2 regions of the Kitasatospora sp. NPDC088861 genome follow, and region 1 is predicted to be linked to the other one. Evidence: riboswitches for the same ligand, from Rfam matches in the RefSeq annotation. Region 1 holds a riboswitch; the other holds the start of a gene.
The links. A riboswitch is a leader RNA that binds a small molecule or an ion and turns the genes downstream of it on or off. The one in region 1 is predicted to bind glycine.
Positions count from the first base shown of each region.

Region 2: another riboswitch for glycine. It lies ahead of gcvP (aminomethyl-transferring glycine dehydrogenase); the one in region 1 lies ahead of gcvT (glycine cleavage system aminomethyltransferase GcvT).

Region 1 is NZ_JBIVJF010000008.1:55,180-58,578, forward strand. Features, by position in the region: gene ACIP37_RS16610 (enhanced serine sensitivity protein SseB C-terminal domain-containing protein) at 1-405, opposite strand, end outside; gene ACIP37_RS16615 (enhanced serine sensitivity protein SseB C-terminal domain-containing protein) at 523-1,365, opposite strand; glycine riboswitch at 1,568-1,673, shown strand; gene gcvT (glycine cleavage system aminomethyltransferase GcvT) at 1,875-3,026, shown strand; gene gcvH (glycine cleavage system protein GcvH) at 3,233-3,399, shown strand, end outside.
Region 2 is NZ_JBIVJF010000032.1:13,847-17,245, forward strand. Features, by position in the region: gene ACIP37_RS32800 (YsnF/AvaK domain-containing protein) at 1-529, opposite strand, end outside; partial or broken gene ACIP37_RS32805 (PRC-barrel domain-containing protein) at 659-1,021, opposite strand; glycine riboswitch at 1,245-1,348, shown strand; gene gcvP (aminomethyl-transferring glycine dehydrogenase) at 1,586-3,399, shown strand, end outside.

The DNA of each region.
Region 1 (3,399 bases):
CCAGGGCACCCCGACCCCGCCGCCGGGCGCGTGCGGGTTGAGCCACAGGCCCCAGCGGGTCCGGTACAGCGAAGCGGCGATCTCCCGCCCGGAGATGACCTCGTGGGCCCGCGCCCAGCCGGACGACGCCAACTGCTCGGACGAGGTGACGGCCGGCGCGTAGCCGTGGCCGCTGATCTCCATGTTCCCGTACTGGGCGTCAGCGCTGCCCGGCGCACCGTGCCACAGCAGCATCCAGACCTGGCCGTCCGCCAGTGCGTGCAGCAGTTGCTCGTACGCCTCGTAGCGCTCCGGCGCGACCTCGCGCAGGGCGCGCTCCAGCGCGCCCGGATCCGCTCCGGGGCGCCCGGCGGGTGCCTGGCCCCAGGGCCCCGGTGCACCGCCCGCTACCGCTCCCGCACTCATGCGCCCACCTCGCCGCGCCTCTTTCCTCAAGCCTGCCGACCCGTCGGCCGTCTGCACGCACCCTATGGCGCGGCACCGGCCACCGCCACGGCGACGTGCCTCCGATACGAACCCCGCTCAACCCCGCGCGTAGAAAGGGAGTACCCGGGTGAGCAGCCACTCGACCACCGGGTCATCGGCGAGATCGAGCAGTACGAGGTGGACGCCCCCCGGCAGCGGCGCGGTTCCCAGCGCGCGGCCGAGCGCCTCGTTCACCGCGCCGGGGTCGGCCGGGGCCGTCTGGTCCAGCTGGACGCCCACGAACATCACGGTCGGCTCGCCCTCGATGCTGGCGAGTGCCCGGCGCGCGGTCAACACTCCGGGCAGAGCGGACAGTTCGGCCCGGCAGGCGGCCAGGAAGTGCTCCGGGTCCTCCCCCGGCACCGGCTCGCGCAGCGCCACCCGGCCACCGGTCGGCGCCTCCGGGCCCTCTCCCTGGTTCTGGTTCTGGTTCTGGTTCCGGCCCTGCTCCTGGTCGGCCAGGCGCTCCTCACGCGGGCCGCGCCGCAGCTCCGCCACACCCTGCGGCGGCACCGGGATGCCCACCGCCGCCTCCGGGTTGACCGCGATGCCCACGCCCAGCGGCAGCCCGCGGGCGAACTCCCAGACCGGCGCCACCGCGAAGGCCATCCCCGGCGCCTGCCGCAGGAACACCTCCTGCGAGGAGAACACCGGCACGTACGGCTCGCCGGCCAGCTCGATGGTCGGCAGGTCCAGCGCGGGCCCCCGCGGGTCGCCGCCGGCCGGCAGCGGGATCCACACCTGGCTGCGGGCCAGCACCTCGATCACCCGCGGCGTCGCACCCGGATCGCCCAGCGCGGCGGTCAGCACCTGCTCCAGCTCGTTGGCCGGCCACCCGCCGCCCGGCGGCGCCGACTCCGGCCCGCCCCACCCCTGCTGCTGCTCCACCGGGTACCCCATGCGCGCCTGATCCGCCCTCTGCCGGTCGGCCGCCCTCTGCTGCGCCGACGCGCAGCAGTCTAGGGCGCACGCCCCGGGGGCGCCGGTTCGCGGTGGCGCGGTGTGACCGGGTCCCCTCTCCCGTCGTCGGCGCGGACGTGCCATGATGTGCGCGTTCGACGGCGCGGCGCGCCGGCGGACCGACAACTCCATACCGGCCGCTCGAACCCGCGCGGGAGAGCCCGGAGTGCCCCGTCAGGCGGCACAGCCGGCGCCGAAGGAGCAACTCCTCCCCGGAATCTCTCAGGCCCCCTTACCGCACGGGTTAGGCACATCTGGAAAGTGGCGCACGGCCCTGTCGCGCGCCCACCCACGGTGCAAGCCACCATGCTGTCCTGGATGCTGGAAACAGCTGCGGGCAGGTGGGCGGTGAAGCTCTCAGGTTCGACGACAGATGGGGAGACCCACGCCGCCGCATGCCCGCGCGCAGGGTCGGCCCCCGAGCGGGTCCGGTTCCGGCGCGTGCACCCATGAGTGCCCAGACCGAGGAGTTCCAGGCCATGTCGTCCCTCCGCCTCACCGCGCTCGACGCGCTGCACCGCGCTCTCGGCGCGACCATGACCGACTTCGCCGGCTGGGACATGCCGCTGCGCTACGGCAGCGAGCGCGAGGAACACCTCGCCGTCCGCACCCGGGCCGGACTGTTCGACCTCTCCCACATGGGCGAGATCACCGTCACCGGCCAGCAGGCCGGCGAGATGCTGGACCACGCGCTGGTCGGCTTCGTCTCCGCGCTGGGCGTGCTGCGCGCCCGCTACACCATGATCTGCGCCGAGGACGGCGGCATCCTGGACGACCTGATCGTCTACCGCCTGCGCGAGGACGCCTTCCTGGTCGTCGCCAACGCCTCCAACGCCCAGCTGGTGCTGGACGAGCTGATCGCCCGCGCCAAGGGCTTCGACGCCGTCGTCACGGACGACCGCGACACCTACGCGCTGATCGCCGTCCAGGGCCCGGAGGCCACCGCGATCCTGGCCGGGACCACCGACGCCGACCTGCCCGGCCTGAAGTACTACGCGATCCTCCCGGCCCAGGTCGCCGGCCGCGACGTGCTGCTCGCCCGGACCGGCTACACCGGCGAGGACGGCTTCGAGATCTTCTGCAACCCGGGCGACGCCGAGGGGGTCTGGCAGGCGCTGACCGCCGCCGGCGAGGGCCGCGGCCTGGTCCCGTGCGGCCTGTCGTGCCGCGACACGCTGCGCCTGGAGGCCGGCATGCCGCTGTACGGGCACGAGCTCTCCACCGACCTGACCCCGTTCGACGCGGGCCTGGGCCGGGTCGTGCGCTTCGACAAGACCACCAACGAGGGCACCTTCGTCGGCCGCAAGGCGCTGGAGAAGGCCGCCGCCGAGGCCGAGGCCAACCCGCCGCGGGTGCTGGTCGGCCTGGTCTCCGAGGGCAAGCGCGTCCCGCGCGCCGAGTACACCGTGGTCTCCGCCGACGGCGCCCCGATCGGCCGGATCACCTCGGGCGCCCCGTCCCCGACCCTGGGCCGGCCGATCGCGATCGCCTACGTGGACGCGGCCCACGCCGCCCCCGGCACCGCCGTCGCGGTGGACGTGCGCGGCAAGCACGAGCCGGTCGAGGTCGTGGCGCTGCCGTTCTACAAGCGCGGCCGCTGAGGCCCCGCCCTCCCCGTAGACCCCGTAGACCCCGTGGACCCGGGCCTGCACCATGCCCGACCCGGGCTTGAGCCACGCCTGATCCACGCCTGATCCAGGTCTGACCCAGGCCTGGCCCAGGCCCGAACCACGCCTGATCCGCGTCGAAGCCGTCCGTGCGGCGGCCCGCTTCGTCGTACCCGCTTCCCATCCTGGAGAATGACGCCATGAGCAACCCCCAGCACCTGCAGTACACCAAGGAGCACGAGTGGCTGACCGCCGTCGAGGGCGGTGTCTCCACGGTCGGCATCACCGCCCACGCGGCCGACGCGCTCGGTGACATCGTCTACGTGCAGCTGCCCGAGGTCGGCGCCGACGTGACCGCGGGCGAGTC
Region 2 (3,399 bases), on a different contig from region 1:
CCACCAGGCGGACCCGCTCGATCGGGGTGAGGTACTTGCGGACCACCGGGCGCTCCTCGCGCAGGGTGACCTCCTCCACCGCCTCGGCGATCTCCTTCTCGGTGAGCGAGGCGCGCTCGGCCTCGCTCACCGGCATCCGCTCCACCCGGACGCGCTCGCGGACCACCGGGACGCGGCGCTCGACCTGCTCGCTGGTCACGTACTTGCGCAGCTTCGCGGTGCCCACGATGTGCCAGTCCGTGGTGATGTCCAGGCGCTCCTCGCGGCAGGTGATCTCCACCGGGCCGTTGGGGGACGACGGGGCCGGACCGGTCGAGCGCTCCGAGGCCGGCGGGGCCACGGCCGAGTTCGTGGTCGCGGTGGTCGTCACGATCGGGGCGGGTTGCGGCTTGGGCTCGGTCGTCGTGGGGGCGGCCGCGGGTGCGGGGGTGTTGAGGGTCCGCACGCTGACCTCCGTCGCGGTGCCGGTGGGGTCGGCAGGGGCGGTGGTCGGGGCGGGGTCGAGGGAGTGGAAGGCGATGGGCTTCACGGGCTCGGCCGCCGAGGTGGTGCCGAAGTCGAGGTCGGGGCGTGCGGGTCGGCCGCCGTCCCGGCCGACCGGGCGGTCACTCTCGCGGCCGGCCGGCCGGTCACCCTCACGACTGGCGGGCCGGTCGCCGTCCCGACCGACCGGGAGGTCACTGTCCCGACCGACCGGGCGGCCGTTCGCCGGGGTGTCCAGGCCGTAGTAGCGGTAGAGCTGGAGCTCCTGGGCGGGCGACAGGTGCTGGCCGACGCCGAAGTCCGGCGACTCCTTCACCAGCGACTTGTCGTACGGCACCCGGAGCTCGTCGCCGGAGAACTCGCTGGTGGTGAGCGGGACGAAGGCGTCCCGGCCGAAGATGCCGGTCCGGACGGCTGCCCACTCCGGCTGGCCGGTGGCGTCGTCCAGGTAGACCTCGTCGACCGTGCCGATCTTGTCTCCGTTGCGGTCGACCGCCTTGTGGCCGATGAGGTCCCGGGGATCGATATCGGTTTGCACTCTTTCCTCCAGTGCGCTGCGCCTGCGGAACTCCCGCAGGACCGTGGCCGGAGCACCCGTTCCGCCTGCCACTTCACACCAAAGGCCATGAATCGGACGGGCGCGACCGGGGTGCGCCGGACGGGCTCCGGGCTGGACCGTCCGGGGGACGCGCGTAGACCCCGAGCGACCCGACGCGACCGTGATCAGGGGGCCTGCCGCTGGTACCCTGGGCGGCGACCGCCGAGCCCGCTCGGGAGAGTCCCCGGCCACGGAAAGCGCTGGTCGGGGCGCCGAAGGAGCAACTCCTCCCCGGAATCTCTCAGGCATCCGTACCGTGTGGGGTAGGTCACTCTGGAAAGCAGGGCAGGACCGTCGGCAGGGAGCCGACGGGCACCACCCTCACCGACGGTGCAAGCCGGCGGCGTGCCCACAGCGCGCCGTGCGGGTGAAGCTCTCAGGTCCCGATGACAGAGGGGGAGGCCTGTCGGGTTCGCCCGCCCGGGTCGAGCCGCTGTCCGCAGCGGCTCCGGCCGGTCGGCGTGCGCACCCCCGCCGGTCCGTGACCAGGAGGCCTCGACCACCATGAACGCCCAGCCGAACGCGGGACGCCCCACCGGCGCCTCGACCCTCACCGAGCTTGAGCTGGCCAGCCCCTTCGAGAACCGCCACATCGGCCCCGACGACGCCGCGCAGCAGAAGATGCTGGCGTCCATCGGCTACGGCTCGCTGGACGAACTCGCCGCCACCGCCGTTCCCGAGGCGATCCGCTCCATCACCGGCCTGGACCTGCCCGGCGGCCGCAGCGAGGCGCAGGTGCTCGCCGAACTGCGCGAGCTGGCGAGCCGCAACCAGGTGCTCCAGCCGATGATCGGCCTGGGCTACTACGGCACCTTCACCCCGCCGGTGATCCTGCGCAACGTCATGGAGAACCCGGCCTGGTACACCGCCTACACGCCGTACCAGCCGGAGATCTCCCAGGGCCGCCTGGAGGCGCTGCTCAACTTCCAGACCCTGGTCTCCGACCTGACCGGCCTGCCGACCTCCGGCTCCTCGCTGCTCGACGAGGGCACGGCGGCCGCCGAGGCGATGGCGCTCGCCCGCCGCGTCACCAAGGTCAAGGGCGGCGTCTTCCTGGTCGACGCCGAGACCCTGCCGCAGACCACCGCGGTGATCAACACCCGCGCGGTGCCGACCGGTGTCGAGGTCGTCGTCGCCGACCTGTCCGAGGGCATCCCGGCCGAGATCGCCGAGCGCGGCGTCTTCGGCGTGCTGCTCCAGTACCCGGGCGCCACCGGTGTGGTCCGCGACCTCACCCCGGTCATCGAGCAGGCGCACGGCCTCGGAGCGATCGTCGCGGTCGCCGCCGACCTGCTGGCGCTGACCCTGCTCGCCTCGCCGGGCTCGCTCGGCGCCGACATCGCCTGCGGCACCTCGCAGCGCTTCGGCGTGCCGATGGGCTTCGGCGGCCCGCACGCCGGCTACCTGTCGGTGCGCGCCGAGTACGCCCGCTCGCTGCCCGGCCGCCTGGTCGGCGTCTCGGTCGACGCCGACGGCAACCGCGCCTACCGCCTGGCGCTGCAGACCCGCGAGCAGCACATCCGCCGCGAGAAGGCCACCAGCAACATCTGCACCGCCCAGGTGCTGCTCGCCGTCATGGCCTCGATGTACGCCGTCTACCACGGTCCGGACGGCCTGGCCGACATCGCCCGCCGCACCCACCGCTACGCCGCCGCCCTCGCCGAGGGCCTGCGGGCCGGCGGCGTCGAGCTGCTGCACGGCGAGTTCTTCGACACCGTCACCGCCGTCGTCCCGGGCCGTGCCGCCGAGATCGCGGCCGCCGCCCGCGCCAACGGCGTCAACGTCCACCAGGACGGCGCGGACCGGATCTCGGTCTCCACCGACGAGACCACCACCCGCGAGCACCTCGCCGCCGTCTGGGCCGCGTTCGGCGTCCCCGCGGTCGAGGTCGCCGAGGGCGCCGACGCGCTGCCGGCCGCGCTGCTGCGCCAGGACGAGTACCTGACCCACCCGGTCTTCCACAGCCACCGCTCGGAGACCGCCATGCTGCGCTACCTGCGCCGCCTGTCGGACCGGGACTACGCGCTGGACCGCGGCATGATCCCGCTGGGCTCCTGCACCATGAAGCTCAACGCGACCACCGAGATGGAGGCCGTCACCTGGCCGGAGTTCGGCCAGCTGCACCCCTTCGCGCCGATCGAGCAGGCCCAGGGCTACCTCAGCCTGATCCGCGAGCTGGAGCGCCAGCTGGTCGAGGTGACCGGCTACGACGCCGTCTCGATCCAGCCGAACGCGGGCTCGCAGGGCGAGCTGGCCGGCCTGCTGGCCGTCCGCGCCTACCACCACGCCAACGGCGACACCCAGCGCGACGTCTGCCT